4 regions of the Streptosporangium sp. NPDC020145 genome follow, and region 3 is predicted to be linked to each of the others. Evidence: riboswitches for the same ligand, from Rfam matches in the RefSeq annotation. Region 3 holds a riboswitch; each other region holds the start of a gene.
What was found. Region 3 has a riboswitch for cobalamin ahead of metE (5-methyltetrahydropteroyltriglutamate--homocysteine S-methyltransferase). Riboswitches for the same ligand answer to the same signal wherever they lie in the genome.

Region 1 (5,817 bases), on a different contig from region 3:
CGATCGTGGACTTGGCCGTGCCCTTCTCCCCTCTGACCAGGACTCCGCCGACACCGGGGGAGACGGCGTTCAGGATCAGGGCGAGCTTGAGGTCCTCCGACCCCACGATCGCGGTGAAGGGATAGCGCGGGTCGCGCACCTTGACTGCCTCCTCGGCTCTCGTCATACGGGGTAACTCAGCCGCCAGCGTCCGCCCCGCCCGGTGAGCGTCACCAGGGCGAGGGGCGCGACGTCGACGCGCCAGAAGGCATGGGCCGGGGCGCCGAGGGCGTGCACGACCGCGGCCCTGACCACCGGAGCGTGGGTGACGGCGACCGTCCGCCCCGGGCCGAGGACCGCGAGCCAGGCCGCGACCCGGCCGACGAGTCCGGTGATCGGCTCCCCGCCGTGGGGGGCCGCCGCCGGGTCGGTGAGCCAGGCCGCGAGTCCTTCGGGATCGGCCGCCTCGACCTCGGCCAGCGTCATGCCGCGCCAGCGCCCGTAGTCGCAGTCGGCGAGCGACGGCTCCGGCCCGGCACGCAGGCCGAGCGCCTCGGCCGTCTGCGCGCAACGCAGCTCGGCTCCGCGGACGGCCCGGCCCGGACCGATCCGCGGGGCCAGCGCCCGGGCGCGGCGCAGGCCGTTCCCGTCGAGCGGCTCGTCTCCGGGAAAGGCCGCCCGTGCCGTCGCCCGTGTCGAGGCGTGACAGACCAGCAGCAGGCGCGCGACCCCCGAGGGGGCCGTCACGCCGGGCTGCGCCTGCGCGCGGCGAAGGCGAACAGGGCTCCTACGCCCAGCCAGAACACCGCCTGTGTCCCGAGGGAGGCCAGGCGGAAGTCCCACAGGAGACCGGCGGGGAACCCCTCGGGCACCTCGTCGATCCCGGGCAGCAGGATCCAGGCCGCCGCGACCGGCACCAGCAGCGCCGCACCGCCCGCGAGCCAGCGCGGCCACGCCTCCTCGGAGGAGACGTAGCGGTGCGCGGCCGCCGCGGCGCCGACGGAGAGGATGCCGATGGCGACGGCGACCAGGTAGAGCACCGTGCGCTGGTTGATCGTCTCCGGGTCACCGACGGCCGGTGGGTTGGCGGGATATTTCACGAAAGGGATAAGGACGATCGCGACGAACGCCGCCGCCGCGAGGGAGACCGCCAGCAGCGGTTCCGATCTCGGGCCGACCCGGCCGCGCACCCCCGCGTACACGAGGGCGAACAGGCCCCCGAGAGCCAGGCCGTACAGGGCCAAGGCGAGGAAGAGGCCGAAGCGCTGGCCGTTCCTGCTGACCGGCGCCTCCTCCCCGTGGGAGTGGGCGGGCTCGGCCGCCTCGTGACTGTGGGCACCGGTGCCGGAGGAGGCCGCCGCGGCCTCCTCCAGCGCGATGGCCCGCTCGACGCGGGGTTCGCCCACGGTGTAGGCGAACACTCCGGCGAGCAGTCCTGCGAGAAGGCCGACGAGCATGCCTCTGACGATGAGTTTGGTGATCACGTGTGGCTCGGTGCGCTCAGTGGCAGGGAACACCGAGCAGGTGACGCCCGTCGTGCATGAGTTCGTGCAGGTAGTTACCGGCCTGCGAGATCGCGCCCTGGTCGAAGGCGACCAGGTAGGCGAGGAGCAGCAGCACCGGTACGGCGAGAAGCCAGCGGGTGAGCGAACCGAGCGGGATGGGCTTGACCGGCGGAGCAGAGATCTGGCTCACGGCCACCTCCTTCAGGGGATTGACGCGCCCCTTTTCGTAGGTCGGTGGCGGCCGAGTGACCTGGCTCCCCACCCTCTCGGGCCGGTTACAGTGGCGCGACCGCACCGGAATCTCACCGGATTTCCCTCGCACCGCCACAAAACACCCGGAATGTATACCGGTTCACAGCGTCCGTCAATCCATGCGATAGCGGACACAAAGCCATAAACCGTGCGGGCGGGAGCACCCGCCCGCACGGGAGGTCACTGATCGCCGGTGAGAGCGGTGACCAGGTCGGCGGCGGTGCGACAGCGGTCGAACAGCTCTCCGACATGGGCCTTCGTACCGCGCAGCGGCTCCATGGTCGGAACGCGCTGCAGGGACTCCCTGCCCGGGATGTCGAAGATGACCGAGTCCCAGGACGCGGCGGCGACCGACTCGCTGAACTGGCTCAGGCAACGACCCCTGAAGTAGGCCCGCGTGTCGCTCGGCGGCGCCTCGATGGCCCGCCGCACCTCGTCCTCGGTCACCAGGCGCTGCATCCTGCCCCGGGCGACCAGCCGGTTGTACAGGCCGCGCTCGGGGCGGATGTCGGAGTACTGCAGGTCCACCAGCTGCAGCCGCGGGTGGGACCAGGCCAGGCCGTCACGGGTACGGTAGCCCTCCAGCAGTTCGAGCTTGGCCACCCAGTCGAGCTCCCGCGACAGCTGCATCGGGTCCTCGGCCAGACGGGTCAGGACGGACTCCCAGCGGTCGAGGACGTCCTTGGTGATCTCGTCGACGCCGTTCCCGCTGCGCTCCTCGGCGTACTTGCGGGCCAGCTCCAGATACTCCATCTGCAGCTGCACCGCGGTGAGCCTGCGGCCGTCGCGCATCGCGATCTCGTACTTCAGCGTGGGGTCGTGGGAGACCGCGCGCAGCGCCTGGACCGGGTTGTCGACCGCGAGGTCACGGGTGAAGTAGCCGTCCTCGATCATGGCGAGGACCAGCGCGGTCGAGCCCAGCTTCAGGTAGGTCGAGATCTCCGACATGTTGGCGTCGCCGATGATGACGTGCAGCCTGCGGTACTTCTCCGGGTCGGCGTGCGGCTCGTCCCTGGTGTTGATGATCGGCCGCTTGAGCGTGGTCTCCAGGCCGACCTCGACCTCGAAGAAGTCGGCACGCTGACTGATCTGGAAGCCCTCGCCCCGGGAGTCCTGGCCGATGCCGACCCTGCCGGCACCGACGACGACCTGCCGGGAGACGAAGAACGGGGTCAGATACCTGACGATGTCGGCGAACGGCGTGGCGCGCCGCATCAGGTAGTTCTCGTGGCAGCCGTAGGAGGCGCCCTTGTTGTCGGTGTTGTTCTTGTAGAGCTGGATCGGAGCGTTGGCGGGGACGGCCGAGGCGCGCGTCGCGGCGTCGTGCATGACGCGCTCCCCCGCCTTGTCCCAGATCACCGCGGCTCGTGGATTGGTGCATTCGGGAGTCGAGTATTCGGGATGGGCGTGATCCACGTACAGCCGGGCCCCGTTGGTGAGGATCACGTTGGCCAGGCCCAGATCCTCGTCCGTGAGCTGGCTCTGGTCGGCCACCTCCCTGGACAGGTCGAAGCCCCGGGCGTCGCGCAGAGGGTTCTCCTCCTCGAAGTCCCAGCGTGCCCGCCTGGCCCTGGCCGCCGAGGCCGCCAGATAGGCGTTCACCACCTGGGAGGAGGTCACCATCGCGTTGGCCCCCGGCTGTCCGGGCACGGAGATGCCGTATTCGGTCTCGATGCCCATCACCCGCCGTACCGTCATGCGCACCCTCTGTTCATCCAGGACGACTACTCCGCCGTATATATCCCCGACCCTAGACCCTTCACTATCCCCGGTGACCAGACAGTTATGGCACAGAGGCCTTTTCTGAGGCGTTTTCTCCCGGGGCCCCCGGAGCGGGAACCGCTCCCCCGCCGGGACCGCGTCCGTGCCTCCCCTGTGGTACGGCCGCCCGCCGCCGCCTGGCCTTGACGAACTCCTGGATGGGCCGCTCGACGAGCCGGTGGACCAGGTAGGACAGCACCAGCGTGACCAGCACGGTGACCGCGACGGTCAGCCAGGGCGCGAGCGTGTCGCGCAGGACGGGCACGAGCACGGCGGCGACCGTCGAGTGGAACAGGTAGAGGGGGTAGGTCAGCGCGCCGAGCACGACCAGCCCGCGCCAGCGCAGCCAGCCGAGGGCGCCCAGCGCCACCAGCGCCATGAGCACGTAGAAGATCACGACGGTCACGACGACCGTCCAGCCGGGCACCGGCATCGCGGCGTAGCCCACCGCGTCGATGCGGCCCTCGACCCTGGCCAGGGCCGCGTAGACCGCCAGTCCGCCGCTGAGCCCGGCCACGCACCACAGCACCGGCCTGGGGCCGTGCTTGGTCATGAGGAAGAAGGCCATGCCGCCGACGAAGTACGCCGCGTACTTCGGCATCACGATCAGCTGTACCCACTCGTTCTCGTTGCCGGTGAAGATCCCGGCCGCCAGCAGCCACACGCCCATGAAGACCAGGCAGCGGGTGAACGTCACCCCGACGATCACCAGGATCGAGATCAGCAGGTAGAAGCGAAGCTCGGCCCAGAGCGACCAGTAGACGCCGTTGGCGTCGGTCAGGCCGAAGGCGCGCTGGAACATGGTCAGGTTGACCAGGTAGTCGCGCAGGCCGAGCTTGGGGTCCAGGGCGGTGGCCGCGCCCAGGCCGTAGACGGCCGCGACGACGCCCACGCTGATCCAGTAGGCGGGAAAGAGCCGCACCAGGCGTGACAGGGCGAAGGCGCCCAGCCCCCGCCCCCAGACGCTCATCAGGATCACGAAGCCGCTGATCATGAAGAACAGCTCGACGCCGAGGATGCCCAGGCCCGCCGGGGTGGCCGTCTCCGGGAACAACTTCGCCGGACGCTCCCCCCAGACCGAGGCGAAGGCGATGAGGTAGTGGAAGGAGACGACCCCGGCGGCGGCGAGGAAACGCAGGAGGTCGAGTTCGGCGAGGCGGCCGGTTCCCTTTGCGGCCGTGCCGGTCATGTGCCCGCCGGGGCGAAGTGTTCACGCACGCCACTTGGACGGTGTTTCGATCAACCGGGTTCCCTCGGCCCGGATCTTGTTCCCGCTGTTTTCCGTGACCCTCCTTCCGGGCCTCGCGGCGGTTTTCCGAGGGCCCGTGGAGGGGACACGCGAAGGCGGCGCGCGCCCTCGAAAGGGCACGCGCCGCCTTGGTGGTGCTTCTACAGGTACTGACCGGTGTTGGCGACCGTGTCGATGGACCGGCCTGCCTCGGTGCCCTGCTTGCCCGTCACGAGGGTGCGGATGTAGACGATCCGCTCGCCCTTCTTGCCGGAGATGCGGGCCCAGTCGTCGGGGTTGGTGGTGTTGGGCAGGTCCTCGTTCTCGGAGAACTCGTCCACGCAGGCCGCCAGCAGGTGCTGGATCCGCAGCCCCTTCTGCCCGGTGTCCAGGAACTGCTTGATGGCCATCTTCTTGCCGCGGTCCACGATGTTCTGGATCATCGCGCCGGAGTTGAAGTCCTTGAAGTACAGGACCTCCTTGTCACCGTTGGCGTAGGTCACCTCAAGGAAGCGGTTCTCCTCGCTCTCGGCGTACATCCTCTCGACCACCCGCTGGATCATCGCCGAGATCGTGCCGCCACGGCTTTCACCGTGCTCGGCAAGGTCGTCGGTGTGCAGCGGAAGGTCCTCGATGAGGTACTTCGAGAAGATGTCCCTGGCCGCCTCGGCGTCCGGCCGCTCGATCTTGATCTTGACGTCCAGACGGCCGGGCCGCAGGATCGCCGGGTCGATCATGTCCTCACGGTTGGAGGCGCCGATGACGATGACGTTCTCCAGGCCCTCGACACCGTCGATCTCGGACAGCAGCTGGGGAACGATGGTGTTCTCGACGTCGGAGGAGACGCCGGAGCCACGGGTCCTGAAGATCGAGTCCATCTCGTCGAAGAACACGATCACCGGGGTGCCCTCGGAGGCCTTCTCCCTGGCGCGCTGGAAGACCAGGCGGATGTGCCGCTCGGTCTCGCCGACGTACTTGTTGAGAAGCTCGGGACCCTTGATGTTGAGGAAGAAGCTCTTGCCCGACTGGCCGGTCTTCTCCGCGACCTGCTTGGCCAGGGAGTTGGCCACCGCCTTGGCGATGAGCGTCTTG
Region 2 (5,817 bases), on a different contig from region 3:
CGACCAGGGGGGCGCGACCCCGGTGACCGACGTGCGCAAGGTGCTCGGGGACATCCCGGCGCCGCTCGCCGACCGGTTCCGCGCGCACGGCTGGTCCCTGGTGCGCAACTACGGCGACCACATCAGCCTCGGCTGGCGCACCGCCTTCGGCACCGAGGACAGGGACGAGGTCGCCGCGTACTGCGCGGCCAACCACATCGCCCACGAGTGGCTGGACGGCGACAGGCTGCGGACGACGCAGCGCCGCTCGGCGACCATCCGCCACCCGGGGACCGGGGAGGAGGTGTGGTTCAACCACACGGTCTTCTGGAACGAGTGGGCGCTCGACCCGGAGGTGCGTGAGGTGTTCCTTGAGGACCTCGGGCACGACAACCTGCCCTTCAACACGGCCTACGGCGACGGCGAGCCGATCTCCAGGCAGGACGTGGAGACGATCGACGAGGCCTACCGGCGGGCGACGGTCAGGGAGACGTGGCGGCCGGGTGACGTCCTGATCGTGGACAACATCCTGTCGGCGCACGCCCGTGAGGCGTTCCGGGGCGGCCGCAGGATCGTGGTCGCGATGGGTGACCCGGTCGCCCTGGACGACTGCGCGCCGACGGTCCCGCCGCTGGGCGGCTTCGCGGCCCCGGCGGCCGGACCGGCGAAGAGGCGCCGCTGGTTCGGCCGCCGTTCCTGACTCCTCGGGAGGGGACCGGTCAGGCGCCGTCCTCCAGGTCCCCCTCCGATGTGAGGTAGACCTCCCGCAGCTCGCGCAGGACGTCCGGGTCGGGGTGTTCCCACATGCCCCGGCCCGCCGCCTCAAGCAGGCGTTCGGCGATGCCGTGCAACGCCCACGGGTTGGACTCGGACAGGAACGCCCGGTTCTCCGGGTCGAGCACGTAGGTCGCGGCGAGCTTGTCGTACATCCAGTCGGCCACGACCCCGGTGGTGGCGTCGTAGCCGAACAGGTAGTCGACGGTCGCGGCCAGCTCGAAGGCGCCCTTGTAGCCGTGCCTGCGCATGGCGGCCAGCCAGCGCGGGTTGACCACCCGGGCGCGGAAGATCCTGGAGGTCTCCTCGGACAGGGTCCTGGTGCGGACCGCGTCGGGGCGGGTGCTGTCGCCGACGTAGGCGGCGGGGGCCCTGCCGGTGAGCGCCCTGACGGTGGCGACCATGCCGCCGTGGTACTGGAAGTAGTCGTCGGAGTCGGCGATGTCGTGCTCGCGGGTGTCGACGTTCTTGGCCGCGACCGCGATCCGCCGGTAGGCGGCCTCCATGTCCTGCCTGGCCGGGACCCCCTCGACGCCCCTTCCGTAGGCGAAGCCGCCCCACACGGCGTACACCTCGGCCAGGTCGGCGTCGTCGCGCCAGTTGCGGCTGTCGATCAGCGGCAGCAGCCCGGCGCCGTACGCCCCGGGACGGGAGCCGAAGATGCGCATGGTCGCCCTGCGCTCGTCGCCGTGCTCACGGGTGTCGGCCAGCACGTGCGCCCTGACGTAGTTGTCCTCGTCCGGTTCGTCCAGCCCGGCGGCCAGCCGTACGGCGTCGTCGAGCAGGGCGACCACGTGCGGGAAGGCGTCCCTGAAGAAGCCGCTGATGCGGACGGTCACGTCGATCCTGGGCCTGCCCAGTTCCCCGGCGGGGATCGCCTCAAGGCCGGTGACCCGCCGCGACGCCTCGTCCCACACCGGGCGCACGCCCAGCAGCGCCAGCACCTCGGCCACGTCGTCCCCTGCGGTGCGCATGGCGCTGGTGCCCCACACCGACAGGCCGACCGAGCGCGGCCAGTCGCCGTGCTCGGAGCGGTAGCGTTCGAGGAGCGATTCGGCCATCGCCTGCCCGGTCTCCCAGGCCAGCCTGCTCGGCACGGCCTTCGGGTCGACCGAGTAGAAGTTGCGGCCGGTCGGCAGCACGTTGACCAGCCCGCGCAGCGGCGACCCGCTCGGTCCCGCCGGGACGTAGCCGCCGTCGAGGGCGTGCAGGATCGCGCCGATCTCGTCCACGGTGCGCGCCAGCCTGGGGACGACCTCCTCGGCCGCGAACCGCAGGACACGCCCGACCTGCTCCCGGTCGCCGCCCGTCACGGACGCGGCGACCTCGGCCGTGGCGGCCGGGTCCCAGCCGCGTTCCTCCATCGCCTCGACCAGTGACCTGGCCTCGGCCTCCGCCTCGTCGACGCCCAGGCGCCCGGCGGTGCCGTCCTCACGCAGGCCGAGCGCCTCGCGCAGGCCGGGCAGCGCCATGCCGCCCGCCCACATCTGGCGGGCGCGCAGGATGGCCAGCACCAGGTCGACGCGGACGGCACCCTGCGGGGCCGCGCCGAGCACGTGCAGGCCGTCGCGGATCTGGACGTCCTTGACCTCGCACAGCCAGCCGTCCACGTGCAGCAGGAAGTCGTCGAACTCGGCGTCGTGCGGACGGTCCTCGATGCCGAGGTCGTGGTCGAGCCTGGCGGCCTGGATCAGCGTCCAGATCTGCGCCCGGATCGCGGGCAGTTTGGCCGGGTCCATCGCGGCGATGGAGGCGTGCTCGTCGAGGAGCTGTTCAAGCCTGGCCATGTCGCCGTAGGTGTCGGCGCGGGCCATCGGCGGGACGAGGTGGTCGACCAGCGTGGCGTGGGCGCGGCGCTTGGCCTGGGTGCCCTCGCCGGGGTCGTTGACCAGGAACGGGTAGATCAGCGGCAGGTCCCCGAGGGCGGCGTCGGGGCCGCAGGAGGCCGACAGGCCCGCCGACTTGCCGGGCAGCCACTCCAGGTTGCCGTGCTTGCCGACGTGCACCACGGCGTGCGCGCCGAAGCCGTCGGACAGCCAGCGGTAGGCGGCCAGGTAGTGGTGGCTGGGCGGCAGGTCGGGGTCGTGGTAGATGGCGATGGGGTTCTCGCCGAACCCCCGGGGCGGCTGCACCATGACGACGACGTTGCCCGCGCGCAGCGCGGCCAGCACGATCTCACCGTCCGGGTCGGCGGAGGTGTCGACGAACAGTTCACCGGGCGGGGGCCCCCAGTGCTCCTCGACCGAGGTCCGCAGGTCCTCGGGCAGCGTGGCGAACCACGCGGCGTAGCGGGAGGCCTTGATCCGCACCGGGTTGCCCGCGAGCCGTTCCTCGGTGAGCCAGTCGGGGTCCTGGCCTCCGGCGGCGATGAGGGCGTGGATCAGCGCGTCGCCGTCCTGCCCGGTGACGCCGGGCAGTTCGTCCTCGGCGCCGATGTCGTAGCCGTGCTCGCGCATCGCGGCAAGCAGCCGCACCAGGCTCGCCGGGGTGTCGAGGCCGACGGCGTTGCCGATCCTGGAGTGCTTGGTCGGGTAGGCCGACAGCATCAGCACGATCCGCCGCTCTGCGGGCGGGACGTGCCGCAGGACGGCGTGCCGTACGGCGATGCCCGCCACGCGGGAGGCCCGCTCGAGGTCGGCGACGTAGACGGTCAGGCCGTCCCCGTCGATCTCCTTGAAGGAGAACGGCACCGTGATGATCCGCCCGTCGAACTCGGGGATCGCCACCTGGGTCGCCGCGTCGAGCGGGGAGAGGCCGTCGTCGTTGGCCTCCCAGGCGGCCCTGCCGCCGGTCAGGCACAGGCCCTGCAGGATCGGCACGTCGAGTTCGGCGAGCGCGCCGACGTCCCAGGCCTCGTCGTCGCCGCCCGCGGACGCGGTGGCCGGGCGGGTGCCGCCCGCGGCCAGCACGGTCACCACCAGGGCGTCGACCGTGCCCAGGGTGTCGAGCAGGCCCTGCTCGGCGCTGCGCAGGGAGGCGCAGTAGACGGGCAGCGCGCGGGCGCCCGCGTCCTCGATCGCGGCGCAGAGCGTCTCGACGAAGGCGGTGTTGCCCGCGACGTGGTGGGCGCGGTAGTAGAGCACGCCGACGACCGGGCCCTCCTCACGGCGCGCCCGGCGTTCGAGCACGCCCCAGGCGGGCGTCGGGGCGGGCGGGGCGAAGCCGTGGCCGGTCAGCAGCAGCGTGTCCGACAGGAAGCGGCCCAGTTCGGCGAGGTTGGCGGCCCCGCCGTGGGCGAGGTAGGCGTGCGCCTCGGCGCACACCCCGCCGGGCACGGTCGACAGTTCCATCAGCTCGGCGTCCGGCGCCTGCTCGCCGCCGAGCACGACGACGGGCAGCGGCCCGGCGAGCAGGGCGTCCAGGCCCTCCTCCCAGGCGCGGCGCCCGCCGAGCAGCCGTACGACGACCAGGTCGGCGCCCTCGACGAGGGGAGGCAGGTCCCCCGCGGTGAGCCTGGCGGGATTGCCGAGCCGGTAGTCCGCGCCGCTGGCGCGGGCGCTGAGCAGGTCGGTGTCGGAGGTGGAGAGCAGGAGGATCATTCGCCACGCTCCCCGGCGGGGAGCGGCGCGGCCGTGAACGGCGGTGCGGGCTTGCGGCTGGGGAACGGCGAACAGCGCACAGGGCTTTCCTCCCTCGGGGTCCTCGCCCCGGGTCGTCGTCGGCTACGACGGCTGGAGTCTCCTGGCTCCCGGATCGATGCTCCCCCCGGCCTTCCCGCCCGTTGCCGGACCGTGGCTGGATGGGGTTCGCTCCCCGGTTACAGTGGCGGGACCGCGCCGGATTCACACCGGCTTCCTCCCTTTTGCCGTCGCCAACGATGAGACTACGGCAGCGAGGTCCCCGCAAGAAACTGGAGTTACCATCCTCAGCGTGTCAAAAGGTCACTTCTCCGGACGATCTCATCCCGACGCGTGCCCGGGGGCGCTCCAGGTGCATTCCGCGGCCGACGGCGGCCTGGCGCGCGTCAGGGTGCCCGGAGGGCGCCTGACGGCCCCGCAGCTGCGCGAGCTGGCCTCGGCCGCCAAGACCTGCGGCAACGGCGTCGTCGAGCTGACCTCCCGGGCGAACGTCCAGGTGCGCGGACTGGGCGCCGGGGACGCCTTCGCGGCCCGCATGGCACAGGCGGGGCTGCTGCCCTCGGCCACCCACGAACGGGTCCGCAACGTCCTGGCCTCACCGCTGAGCGGCCTCGACGGCCGGGGGATTCTCGACGTGGGACCGCTGACCCGTGAGCTCGACCTGCGCCTGTGCGGCACGCCCGCGCTCGCCGGCCTGCCGGGGCGGTTCCTGTTCGCGCTCGACGACGGCCGGGGCGACGTGGCCTGGCTCGGGGCGGACGCCGCGATCCTGCCGACCGGCCCCGGCGAGGTGGCGTTGCTGCTGGCCGAGGCCGACAGCGGCCTGCGGATGCCACCGGGATCGGCGGTCGCCGCGCTGCTGACCGCCGCCGAGGCGTTCCTGACCGAGCCCGGGGTGCGGGAGGGCCGTGTGTGGCGGATCGGCGAACTGCCCGGCTGCGCGGAGCGCGTCGCCGCCCGGGTCGCGGCCACCCTGGAGACGACTTCCGCCCCCGTACGGCGGGACCCCGTCCCGGCGCCCTCCCACGGGCCCGTCGGGACCGTCGAACAGCCCTCAGGCCTGAACACGCTCGGCGTCACGGCGCCGCTGGGGCGGCTGACCTCCGCCCAGGCCGCCCTGCTGGCCGGCCTGGCCGTCGAGGAGGTACGGCTGACGCCGTGGCGCGGCGTCGTCCTGCCCGGCCTGTCCCCGGCCGCTCTCTCCGGGGTCGCCGGGCGGCTCGTCGCCGCCGGGCTGGTCCTCGACCCGGCCTCGCCGTGGACGGGCGTGACGGCCTGCGCGGGGCGGCCCGGCTGCGCGAAGTCACTGGCCGACGTGCGGGCCGACGCCGCCCGCTGGATCGCGGCCGAGAGCGACCCGCCCTCGGCCGTCCCCGCCCGCCCCGGTACGCTCCCGGTGCACTGGGCGGGCTGCGAACGACGTTGCGGCCGCCCGCGAGGACGGGCCGTCGACGTGGTCGCGACCACGACCGGCTACCGGGTCCTC
Region 3 (5,817 bases):
GACGACGGCTGGATACGCACCGGCGACCTGGGACGCCTCGACGAACGCGGGGAGCTGTCGATCGTCGACCGCCTCGACGGCATGGTCGTCGTCAACGGCGAGAACCTCTACCCCGCCGAGGTCGAGAACGTCGTCCCGCACCTCGAAGGCGTCGAGGACGCCGTCCTGGTGGCGCTGCCGCACCCGGTGACGGGGGCCGAGCCGGTGCTCGTCTACACGCTGCTGCCCGGTGCCGTCGCCCGCGTCGACGGCTGGCGCGCGACGCTGCTGAGGTTCGTCAGCACCTTCAAGGTGCCGCGCAGGTTCGTCCCCGTCGAGGACCTGGGCCTGGACGCCTTCCCGAGAACCCCGCTGGGCAAGATCGTGCGGTCTGAGGTGCGGCGGCTCGCGGCCGAACGCCTGTCGTGACCGGGAGCCTCCGGGCCCGGCGCGCGCCGGGCCCGGAGGAGGGGTCAGCCGGCCTCCGCCCTGACCACCCGGGCCGCGGCGACCATGTTGTCCAGGGAGACACGGACCTCGCCCCAGCCACGGGTCTTCAGGCCGCAGTCGGGGTTGACCCACAGCCGCCCGGCCGGGACGCCGCCGAGTCCCTCGCGCAGCAGGGAGGCGACCTCCTCGACGTCCGGCACCCTCGGGGAGTGGATGTCGTAGACGCCCGGCCCCACCTCGCGGGGATACCCGGCCCCGGCCAGCTCGCCGGCGACCCGCATGTGGGAACGGGCGGCCTCCAGGCTGATCACGTCGGCGTCGAGGTCGTCGATGGCGGACAGGATCTCACCGAACTCGGCGTAGCACATGTGGGTGTGGATCTGGGTGTCGGCCCGCACCCCGCTCGTGGCCAGGCGGAAGGCCTCCGTCGCCCAGGCCAGGTAGGCGGGCCGGTCGGCCGCGCGCAGCGGCAGTGTCTCCCGCAGCGCGGGCTCGTCCACCTGGATGACGGCGATGCCCGAGGCCTCCAGGTCGGCGACCTCGTCGCGCAGGGCGAGGGCGACCTGGCGGGCGGTCTCGGCCTGCGGCTGGTCGTCGCGGACGAAGGACCAGGCGAGCATGGTGACCGGGCCGGTCAGCATGCCCTTGACCGGGCGCCCCGTCTGGGACTGGGCGTAGGTCGTCCAGCGCAGCGTCATCGGCCTGGGGCGGGAGACGTCCCCGGCCAGGATCGGCGGGCGCACGTAGCGGGTGCCGTACGACTGCACCCAGCCGTGCTGGGTGGCCAGGTAGCCGTTGAGCCGCTCGGCGAAGTACTGGACCATGTCGTTGCGTTCCGGCTCTCCGTGCACCAGGACGTCGATGCCCGCCCGCTCCTGGAAGACCAGGACCGAGCGGATCTCCGAGGCGATCAGCTCGTCGTAGGCGTCCTGGTCGATCCGCCCGGCGCGCAGGTCGGCGCGGGCCGCCCGCAGCCGCCCGGTCTGCGGGAAGGAGCCGATGGTGGTCGTGGGCAGCTCCGGCAGGCCGAGGCGGGCGCGCTGGGCCGCCGCCCGCTCACCGTACGGCTGGGGCCTGCGGGTGTCGGCGGGGGTGACCGCGGCGGCGCGGGCCCTGACCCCGGGGTCGTGGGTGAGCGTGGAGGCCTCGCGTGAGGCCAGGTCGGCCCGGTTGGCGGCCAGCCGTCCGGCGACGGCCCCGGTTCCCTCGCTGAGCCCGGTGGCCAGGGTGACGACCTCGGCGACCTTCTGCCTGGCGAAGGCGAGCCAGCGGCCGACCCGCGGGTCGAGGCCGTGTTCGAGCCCGAGGTCGACGGGGACGTGCAGCAGCGAGCAGGAGGGCGCGACGTCCACCCGGCCGGCCAGGCCGAGCAGGGTGGCCAGGGTCGCCAGCGACCCGCCCAGGTCGTTGATCCACACGTTGCGGCCGTCCACGACACCGGCGATCAGGCGCTTGCCGGGCAGACCGCCCGCGCGGGCCAGGTCCTCCAGGTTGGCCGCGGCCGGGCCGGTGAAGTCCAGTCCCAGGCCCTCGATCGGCGCCCTGGCCAGGACCGGCAGCGCGTCTGCGAGCCGGTCGAAGTAACCGGCGACGAGGATCTTCGGCCGGTCGGTCAGGGCGCCGAGCTCACGGTAGGCGTGGGCGGCGGCGTCGAGCACCGCCCGGTCGCGGTCCTGCGCCAGCGCGGGCTCGTCGAGCTGCACCCACTCGGCACCGGCCGCGCGCAGGGCGGCGAGCACCTCGGCGTAGACGGGCAGCAGCCGGTCGAGCAGGCCGATGGGTTCGAAGGCCGGGTCCGCGCCGGGGGCGGGCTTGGCCAGCAGCAGGTAGGTGACGGGGCCGACGAGCACGGGGCGCGCGGTGTGCCCGAGCGCGACGGCCTCGCGCAGTTCGCCGACCTGTTTTGCCGGGTCCGCGGCGAAGACGGTGTCAGGTCCCAGCTCCGGCACCAGGTAGTGGTAGTTGGTGTCGAACCACTTGGTCATCTCCAGCGGGGCGACCTCCTGGGTGCCCCGGGCCATGGCGAAGTATCCCGCCAGGGGGCCTTCCGTCTCCACGACGGCTCGGTGACGCGGGGGGACGGCGCCGACCATGACGGTGGTGTCGAGGACGTGGTCGTACAGCGAGAAGTCGCCGGTCGGCACCTCCCGCACCCCCGCCTCCGTCAGGTGCCGCCAGTTGCCTGCGCGCAGCCCGGCCGCGACGTCCAGCAGGTCACGCTCGGTCACCCGGCCCGCCCAGTGGCCCTCGATCGCCTTCTTCAGCTCACGGTCCGGCCCCTGACGGGGGTAGCCGTACACGGTGGGGGAGGAAGTCTCGGTCACGGAACTCTCCTTCGCGAGTCACGAAAGGACTCCGGTGCCCCGAGGGGAGAGACGAAGGAGAGGCGGGCGCACCAGGCCCGTCCCATGCCGCCGACCCACCCGCGAGGTCACCGAGGTCACCGCGTGCGTGGTCGCACGCGGGCAGTGGCAGGTCTTCGGACTCGCGGGCACGTCCGGGCCGTTGTCTCGCCCTGACACCTAGTGGCCGTCGCTTCCCGGACCCGATCTGCCGGATCCAGTGCGTTTGACGGCGGTCGTTCCCACTCACCGCTGCGGGGCAGTCCCGGAGTCACACCGGGTTCCCTCTTACGACGCGTCTGCCTGGCGGGCAGGGCGAACCGACTGCGTCCCCAACCCTACGCGCATCCGATGGCGGAGCGACAACCATATTCGGGCCCGCCGGCGGGTTCGCGGGATCGTTCTCCCATCGCCCCGGGCCGCCTGAAACCGTACGGGGGAATTCGCGGGTCGCGGGAAAGTCTCCGTCCCCCGCTTTGGCGACTCAACAACCGTGACCTAAGACCCCATTTCCTACAATTTCCGAAAGAAAAGGGCAGGCTATATTAGACCCGGCAAACCCCCCAGCCATCGGAGTTAACCATGTATCGGACTAAAGGGTCACATCTCCATCAAGGGCGTATACCAAGCGCCCTAACCGATGTCAAGTCGCGAGTCGCCGCCATTCTCCACCGGCGTTTCCCGGTCATCATGCGAGGGACGCTCGGCCTGGTGTTCCTGTGGTTCGGCGTGCTGAAGGTGGCGAACGTCAGCCCGGTCGGCGCCCTGGTCGCCGACACCCTGTCCTTCGTGCCGCTGCCCGCGTCGTTCGTGGTGCCCGCCCTGGGCGTGTTCGAGGTCGCGGTGGCCCTGGCGCTGTTCACCGGCCGGTGGCTGCGCCCGTTCCTGCCCGTGCTCCTGCTCCACCTCGTCGGCACGTTCCTGGTCCTGGTGCTCCACCCGGGTGTCGCGTTCAAGGACGGAAACCCGCTCATGCTCACAATGGAGGGCGAGTTCGTCGTCAAGAACGTCGTCCTGATCGCCGGGACATTGGTCGTCGCCGCGACCCTCCCCCGGCGCGAGGGGCACGAGGAACAGCGGGAGGAGTCCCGCCTGCCGGTTTCCACCACCTCGCGTTAGAGAACTCACGACGGGCCCGTCGCGGGCCCGTGGAGAACGAATGCCGGGAAACGGGAAACGGGATCGCCCCGTTTCCCGTTTTCCCAAGGGCACGACGCCCCGCCCAGGACCTGTTTTGTGGATCTTCGCCGTGGCGAGGATCGTCCAGGTGGATGCCCCGCGAGGCGGAGGAGGAGCTCATAACGGAGTTATGGGCGACAGATTCTCCCCGGGCCCCGCGGCAAACGCGGAGCGTTTTCGTGGGGTGGGGCGACAACGCGGCGGGGCGCCGCCTGGGCGACCGCGGCAGGCGGAAAGATCCGCAAAACGGGTCCTAGGGAAGCCCGTCCCCCAAGGGCGGGACCTTCGTCCCTGATGGTCACGCCGTACGGCTCCGACAATGGAGATGACGGCTTCGCGCCCGGAGAGCGGGCGCCGCCACCGTCACGAAGAACGGGGGTTCAGATCATGCGATCCAAGCAGTGGGACGTCCGGGTCTCCATCACCGAGGACGGCGACGAGACCTTCGCCAGGGCGGTCCTGCCCATCGCGGGTGCCGGGGAACTGGCGGGGATCGGCCGGGCACGCCGCAACCCGTCCGACGATCCGGTGGCCGAGATCGGCGACGAGCTCGCCGCCGCCAGAGCGCTGGCCGACCTGTCCGGCAGGCTGATGAGCGTCACCTCGGCGGACATCGCCCAGCTGACCGGCCCTACCTCGTGGTGAGGGGGCCCCGCGCACGGACCGGCCCGCCCGCCGTCGCCCTCACGGACTCCGGCGGACGGGCCCCGGTTCACCGCCGGCCGTAGACCTGGTGGACGAACTCGGCGAGCTTGTCGTCGGGCAGGCCCTTGGCCAGGTCGGCCTCACTGATCATGCCGACGATGCGGTGGTTCTCGATCACGGGCAGACGCTTGATCCGGTGCCGTTCCATCATGGTCAGCGCCTCGTCGACGCTGCCTTCGACGTCGATCCAGATCAGCCCCTGGGCGAGCTCACTCGCCGTCGTCTCGTCGAGGTTCCCGCCCTCTGCGCAGCACTTGATCACGATGTCACGGTCGGTGATGATCCCCTTGAGCCGGTCGTCGTCCCCGCAGACCGGCAGCGCGCCCACATCCAGGTCGCGCATCATCCGCGCGGCCGTACGCAGACTGTCGTGTTCACCGACGCACCGCGCGTCCGGGTGCATCAGGTCCCGGACCGTCCTGCCTGTCTCCGTTCTCGTCATCGTCACCCCTCCTGACGGTAGGTTTGTGGGCCTCTATAGCCCTATGCCCGATAAATTCGGATTCAGTGGGGCGATTCTGGAGAGAAAGGCTGTGATCCACGATCACGGCCTTCTCGGCGGGCCACCCGGATGTCAGGATGTCGGGTGTGACCCTCGCGGCGTCGGCGCTTCGCGTGCCACGTGCCATCGTCTTCGCGACGCTGTGCACCGTGGTCTCCGCGGGCGGCCACGCCCTGGCCGGAGGCGGTCTCGTCCCGCCGTTCCTCGGGATTCTCGGCGTCGTCGTCTCCTTCTGCGTCGCCTACCCGCTCGGCGGCCGTGAACGCGGCCCCGAGGTGGTGCTCACGGCCACCGGTGGCGTGCAGCTCCTGCTGCACGAGCTGTTCAGCCGGGCCGCGCACGGGCCGCACACCACGATCCTCGGCGACCACGGCCATCCCACCTCCGGCATGACCGTGGTCCACCTGGCCGTCGCGCTGGGCACCGGCTGGTGGCTGTACCGCGGTGAGAGCGCGGTGTGGCTGATGATCCGCCTGTACGGCCGCCGCCTGCCGGTGATCCGGCTGCTCCTCACCGTCCCCACCGAGGTGGTCGCCCCCGTCCGGCGGCCGGTGACCACCCATGAGGCCACGCCGTACGGCGGGCGGGACGTCCTTCCCGCGCTACGGCGCCGCGGCCCACCCCTGCCCGCCCCCACCGGCTGAGCCCCCACGGCCCCGG
Region 4 (5,817 bases), on a different contig from region 3:
GCGGCCCGGCACCTGGCCGAGGACGGGGTGTTCGTCGTGGAGTGCCGGATACCGACCGCCCCGGCGCGCCCTCGTCACCAGTACGTCGACGCCGAGCACGTCGGGGTCGACCACGTCGGCCTGGACGTGTGCCGCTACGACCCGGTGACGCAGATCCTCGACGAGAACCACGTCAGGATCAGCGCCGAGGGCATCGTCCTCAGTCCCATCAGGCTCCGCCTGGCCCATCCGCCGGAGTTCGACCTCATGGCCCGGATCGCGGGTCTCCGGCTGCGCGAGCGCTGGGGAGGCTGGGAACACGAGCCGTACACGGCCACGAGCCGGCGGCACGTCAGCGTCTACGAACACGCCGGGTGAGCCGGGGCGGTCCGGTCACGCCGGCGTCCGGTCCGTGAGGAGGGCGGCGAGGGCGGCCAGGGCCTTGTCCGGGTCGGCGGGCCTGCGGCCCTGGGCCGTCTCGGCGTTGCCGCCGCCCCGGCCCTCGGGCAGCGCTCTGACCAGGTCCGCGGCGGCCAGTCCCCGGGTACGGCCCGCGGCGTTCACGGTGACCACGAGGGCCGTTCCTGACAGCACCGCGGCGACGCCCGGCCGGTCCTCGGGCAGCGCCGTGCCGACGCGCTCCGCCAGGAGACGGGCGTCGGTCTCCGTGGTGCCGGTGGCCAGCAGGACGTCGCCGTGGACGGTCGCGGTCGCGGCGACCTGACCGGCCTCGACGGTCAGGAGCCGGTCGCGGAGCCTGGCCGTCTCACGTTCGCTCTCCCTGAGGCGTTCGGCGAGGGCGGCGACCCGGTCGGCGACCTCCGCGCGGGGGGCGTTGAACTGCTCGGCGATCCGGGAGACGAGGTCGCGCTCGCGGGCGAGGTAGCGGAAGGACTCGATGCCGGTGACGGCCTCGATGCGGCGCTGCCCCGAGCCGACCGACGACTCGGTGGTGACGGCGACGCCGCCGATCTGGGAGGAGCGGTCGACGTGGGTGCCGCCGCACAGCTCCCGTGACCAGGCGCCGCCGATCTCGACGACCCGGACCGTCTCGTCGTAGGTCTCGCCGAACAGCGCCAGCGCCCCGATCTCACGGGCCTCCCGAAGGGGCATGTGGCGCACCTCGACCGGCAGGTCCCCGCGGATCGCGACGTTGGCGGCGTCCTCGATCTCCCCGCGGGCTCCGGCGGGCAGGGCGCCGCGCCAGGAGAAGTCCAGGCGCAGGTGGCCGGGCCGGTTGTAGGAGCCGGACTGCAGGGCGGCCGGGCCGAGCGTGGCGCGCAGCGCGGCGTGCACGACGTGGGTCGCCGAGTGGGCCTGGCGGGCGCCCGCGCGCCACTCGGGGTCGACCTGGGCACGTACGGGCTGTCCCGGCGCCAGTTCCCCGTCCAGGACGCGCACCTGGTGCACGACCAGCCCGGGGACGGGGCGTTGCACGTCCAGCACCTCGGCGGACAGGCTCGGGCCGTGCAGGGTTCCCGCGTCGCTCTCCTGGCCGCCGGACTCGGCGTAGAACGGGGTGCGGTCGAGGACGACGCCGACGATCTGGCCCGCGACGGCCGTGGCCACGGGCGCCCCGTCGCGGAGCACGGCCAGGACCGTCGAGTCGGTGGTCAGCGTCGTGTACGCCTGCCAGTCGGTGGGGCCGTGCTCGTCGAGGAGGGCGCGGTGCAGTCCGGTGTCGGCGTGGCCGGTCTTCCTGGCGCGGGTGTCCTCACGGGCGCGGCGCCGCTGCTCGGCCATCAGCTCCCTGAACCCGGTGACGTCCACGTCGAGGCCGTGTTCGGCGGCGATCTCGACGGTCAGGTCGATCGGGAAGCCGTAGGTGTCGTGCAGCTTGAAGGCCGTGCCCGCGGGCAGCCGTTCCCCGGTCCGGGTGATGGCCCGGTCGAGCAGCGCGCTGCCCTGGCGCAGCGTCGAACGGAAGGTCTCCTCCTCGCCGTAGGCGTAGGCCGAGATCCGGTCGAAGTCGGCGGCCAGCTCCGGGTAGGAGGGCGCCATGCAGTCGCGGGCCACCGGCAGCAGTTCGGGCAGGACCGGGTCCTCGTAACCGAGCAGCCGGACGGCGCGGATCGCCCGGCGCAGGATCCGGCGCAACACGTAGCCACGTCCCTCGTTGGAGGGGGTGACGCCGTCGCCGATCAGCATGAGCGCGGTGCGGACGTGGTCGGCGACGACCCGGAGCCGGACGTCGTCGGGGTGGCTCTCGGCCGCGGACGGCCCGGAGCGCACGCCGTACCTGGTTCCGGTCAGCGCCGCCGCGGCGTCCAGGACGGGCCGGGTCTCGTCGGTCTCGTAGAGGTTGTCGACACCCTGGAGCAGCGCCGCCATGCGTTCCAGGCCCATGCCGGTGTCGATGTTGCGGGAGGGCAGCTCGCCGAGGATCGGGTAGTCCTCCTTGCCGACGCCCTCGCCCCTCTCGTACTGCATGAAGACCAGGTTCCAGAATTCGAGGTAACGGTCCTCGTCGACCTCGGGCCCGCCCTCTCGCCCGTAGGCCGGGCCACGGTCGTAGTAGAGCTCGGAGCAGGGCCCGCACGGCCCGGGGACGCCCATGGACCAGAAGTTGTCGGCCTTGCCGCGCCGTACGATGCGGGCCTCCGGCAGGCCGATCACGTCCCGCCACAGGGCGTGGGCCTCGTCGTCGTCCAGGTAGACGGTGGCCCAGATCCGGTCGGGGTCGAGGCCGTAGCCTCCCTCGGCCCGAGGCTTGACCGTCAGGTCCCAGGCGAGCCTGATCGCCTCCTCCTTGAAGTAGTCACCGAAGGAGAAGTTGCCGCTCATCTGGAAGAACGTGCCGTGCCTGGTGGTCTTGCCGACCTCGTCGATGTCGAGGGTGCGGATGCACTTCTGCACGCTGGCCGCCCGGGGGGACGGCGGTGTCCGCTGCCCGAGGAGGTAGGGCTTGAACGGCACCATGCCCGCGTTGACGAACAGCAGCGTCGGGTCGTCGGCGGGCAGCGGCGCGCTGGCGGCCACGGTGTGCCCCGCCGCCGCGAAGTGCTCAAGGAACCGCCGTTTGACCTCCGCCGTCCGCACTTGCCCTCCCGAATACCGCCAGACTTTGCAATTGCAAATTTGTTGCAACAAGGCATCGTACAGCCGCCGCCGGAACCGGAGGCCATCTTCAGCGCATCAACGGCTTCGTGCAATGATGACCGGCGAAGGCGAGCGCGGACGAGGAAGCCGGTGCGAATCCGGCGCGGTCCCGCCACTGTGATCGGCGAGCGGACCCCCACGAGGTCACCGCCCCCTGCGGGGTGGGAAGACGGGGGCGAGCATCGACCCGAGAGCCAGGAGACTCACGCGGTCGCCTCCTCGACGAACTGGGGCGGATCTCCCCGGAGAGGAGCGGGTCGGCCGATGGATGACCTCGCGTGGCGACGACCGCACGAGCCCTCCGCGCCGGCGTGTGCCCGGAGACGACCTCCTGGCCGGTTCCGTGACCTTCCGGCAGGGCCGTCCCATGGTGCAGATCCCGTGAGAGGAACCGTCCGTGACGGTCAGACGTCCCCTGTCCCTGTTGCTCGCCCTGTCCTGCGCCGTGCTCCTGGCCGGTTGCGGCGCCTCCTCCGGAGCCCCGGCTGAAGCCCCTGCCGGGGCCGTCGCGGGCTTCCCGGTCACCCTCGACGACTGCGGCGTCAGGACGACCTACGACCGCCCGCCGCGGCGGGCGGTCTCGCTCAACCAGCACGCGACCGAGGTGATGCTGGCGCTGGGACTGCAGGGGTCGATGGCCGGCACCGGATATCTCGACGACAAGGTCCTGCCCGAGTACCAGGCCGCCTACGACGGGGTGAAGGTGCTCTCCAGGCAGTACCCCTCCTACGAGGCGCTGCTGGCCGAGGAGCCCGACTTCGTCTACGGCGGTTTCTCCAGCGCCTTCGACGAGAAGGAGGGCCGCGGCCGCGACGCGCTGGGCAAGGCCGGGATCGACACCTACCTCAACGTCGAGCAGTGCCCGTCAGGCCCGGTGAACATGGACCTGATGGACCGGGAGATCCGCAACGTCGCCACGATCTTCGGCGTGCGCGAACGGGCCGAGGCGCTCATCACCCGGCTGCACGAGCCCCTGACGCGGGTGAGGGAGAGGCTCGCCGACGTCGAGCCGGTCAGGTTGTTCGTCTACGACAGCGGCGACAAGACCGCCTTCACCGCCGGGGGCAAGGGCGTCGGCGACGAGATCATCACGCTGGCGGGCGCGCGGAACGTCTTCACCGACGTGGACAAGACGTGGGCCGACGTGTCGTTCGAGCAGGTCGCCGAGCGCGCGCCCGACTGGATCGTCGTCTACGACTACGGCGAGGAGAAGGTCGAGGACAAGAAGAGGTTCCTGCTGTCGAACCCGGCGCTCGCCGACGTTCCGGCGATCAGGCACAGGCGGTTCGCGGTGCTGCCGCTGTCGTCGGTCGTGCTCGGGGTCCGGGCGCCGTCGGCGGTCGAGTCGCTGGCCCGGCAGATCCACCCCGACCGGTTCGAGTGAGCGGCCTGACCGGGCTCTCCCGGACGACGCCCGTCACCCGGCGCCCCGGCCTGCCGTACCCGCTGACGCTCGCGCTGTGCGCGCTGCTGCTCGGCGGGGCGGTCACGGCGGGGGTCGCGGCCGGTTCGATCAGCCTGCCCGCCGAACAGGTGTGGGGCATCCTGCTGCACCGCCTCCACCCCGCGCTGGCCGAACCGGTCTGGTCCCCGGTCAGGGAGACCGTCGTCATGGACGTACGGCTGCCGCGGGTGATCCTGGGCGGGGTCATCGGCGCCGGTCTTTCGGTCTGCGGGATGGCGTTGCAGGCGCTGGTGCGCAACCCGCTGGCCGATCCGATGCTGCTTGGCGTCTCCTCCGGCGCCAGTGTGGGCGCGGTGAGCGTGACGGTGTTCGGCCTGACCTTCCTCGGACCGTTCTCACTGCCGGTCGCCGCGTTCGCGGGGGCGCTGGCGGCGCTGGTCACGGTCTATTTCCTGGCCCGGTCCGGCGGGCGGATGACCACGGTACGGCTGGTGCTGGCCGGGGTGGCGACGGCCGAGGTGCTCTCGGCGGCGGCCAGCTTCCTGGTGGTGACCTCCGACGACCCGCACCGGGCCCAGTCGGCCGTCCGCTGGATGCTCGGCGGCGTCGCCGGGACGACGTGGACGACGGTGTGGGTGCCCGCGGCGGCCGTGACGGCGGGCACCGTCGTCCTGCTGGGCGTCTCACGCCCGCTGAACCTGCTGCTGGCCGGGGAGGAGGCAGCCGCCTCCCTGGGGCTGGACGTGCACCGCTTCAGGGCGGCGCTGTTCGTGCTGGTGGCCATGGTGATCGGCACCGTCGTCGCGGTCAGCGGGGCCATCGGGTTCGTCGGGCTGATCATGCCCCATGTGGTACGGCTGCTCGTCGGGGCCGACCACCGGCGGGCGCTTCCGGCCACGGCGCTGCTCGGGGCGGCGTTCCTCATCACGGCCGACCTGGTCGCCAGGACGCTGATCACCCCCGAGGAGATCCCGGTGGGGATCATCACGGCGCTGGTCGGCGGGCCGTTCTTCCTGTGGCTGATGCGCAGGAGGACCTGATGGGCGCTCTGGCCGTACGGGAGGTCTCGATGCGGATCGGCGGCAGGGACCTGGTGCGCGCGGTGACGTTCGAGGTGGCCCCCGGTGAGGTGCTCGGCCTGGCCGGGCCCAACGGCGCGGGCAAGTCGACCCTGCTGAGGACCCTCTACCGGGTGCTGCGCCCCACCGCCGGGCAGGTGCTCCTCGACGGGCACGACGTGTGGCGGATGCCGGGCAGATGGCTGGCCCGCCGGCTGGCCGCGGTGCTTCAGGATGGCGGCGGCGACTTCGGGCTGAGCGTCCACGACGTGGTGT

Region 1: it holds a riboswitch for cobalamin, as region 3 does, so the genes downstream of both, ABZ463_RS19025 (CbtB domain-containing protein) here and metE (5-methyltetrahydropteroyltriglutamate--homocysteine S-methyltransferase) in region 3, are expected to answer to the same signal.
Region 2: it holds a riboswitch for cobalamin, as region 3 does, so the genes downstream of both, cobN (cobaltochelatase subunit CobN) here and metE (5-methyltetrahydropteroyltriglutamate--homocysteine S-methyltransferase) in region 3, are expected to answer to the same signal.
Region 4: it holds a riboswitch for cobalamin, as region 3 does, so the genes downstream of both, ABZ463_RS14535 (ABC transporter substrate-binding protein) here and metE (5-methyltetrahydropteroyltriglutamate--homocysteine S-methyltransferase) in region 3, are expected to answer to the same signal.

Annotation. Positions count from the first base shown of each region.
Region 1 is NZ_JBEXZT010000009.1:157,019-162,835, reverse strand. It holds gene ABZ463_RS19040 (putative cobaltochelatase) at 1-166, opposite strand, end outside; gene ABZ463_RS19035 (histidine phosphatase family protein) at 163-726, opposite strand; gene ABZ463_RS19030 (CbtA family protein) at 723-1,463, opposite strand; gene ABZ463_RS19025 (CbtB domain-containing protein) at 1,480-1,674, opposite strand; cobalamin riboswitch at 1,639-1,838, opposite strand; gene dop (depupylase/deamidase Dop) at 1,917-3,434, opposite strand; gene ABZ463_RS19015 (acyltransferase) at 3,520-4,686, opposite strand; gene arc (proteasome ATPase) at 4,887-5,817, opposite strand, start outside.
Region 2 is NZ_JBEXZT010000042.1:7,135-12,951, forward strand. It holds gene ABZ463_RS38985 (TauD/TfdA family dioxygenase) at 1-679, shown strand, start outside; gene cobN (cobaltochelatase subunit CobN) at 699-4,292, opposite strand; cobalamin riboswitch at 4,409-4,612, opposite strand; gene cobG (precorrin-3B synthase) at 4,624-5,817, shown strand, end outside.
Region 3 is NZ_JBEXZT010000001.1:146,432-152,248, reverse strand. It holds gene ABZ463_RS00640 (AMP-binding protein) at 1-408, shown strand, start outside; gene metE (5-methyltetrahydropteroyltriglutamate--homocysteine S-methyltransferase) at 453-2,753, opposite strand; cobalamin riboswitch at 2,900-3,075, opposite strand; gene ABZ463_RS00630 (hypothetical protein) at 3,462-3,890, shown strand; gene ABZ463_RS00625 (dsRBD fold-containing protein) at 4,338-4,595, shown strand; gene ABZ463_RS00620 (CBS domain-containing protein) at 4,663-5,097, opposite strand; gene ABZ463_RS00615 (hypothetical protein) at 5,244-5,801, shown strand.
Region 4 is NZ_JBEXZT010000006.1:239,175-244,991, forward strand. It holds gene ABZ463_RS14525 (class I SAM-dependent methyltransferase) at 1-357, shown strand, start outside; gene alaS (alanine--tRNA ligase) at 373-3,018, opposite strand; cobalamin riboswitch at 3,157-3,283, shown strand; gene ABZ463_RS14535 (ABC transporter substrate-binding protein) at 3,476-4,462, shown strand; gene ABZ463_RS14540 (iron ABC transporter permease) at 4,612-5,523, shown strand; gene ABZ463_RS14545 (ABC transporter ATP-binding protein) at 5,523-5,817, shown strand, end outside.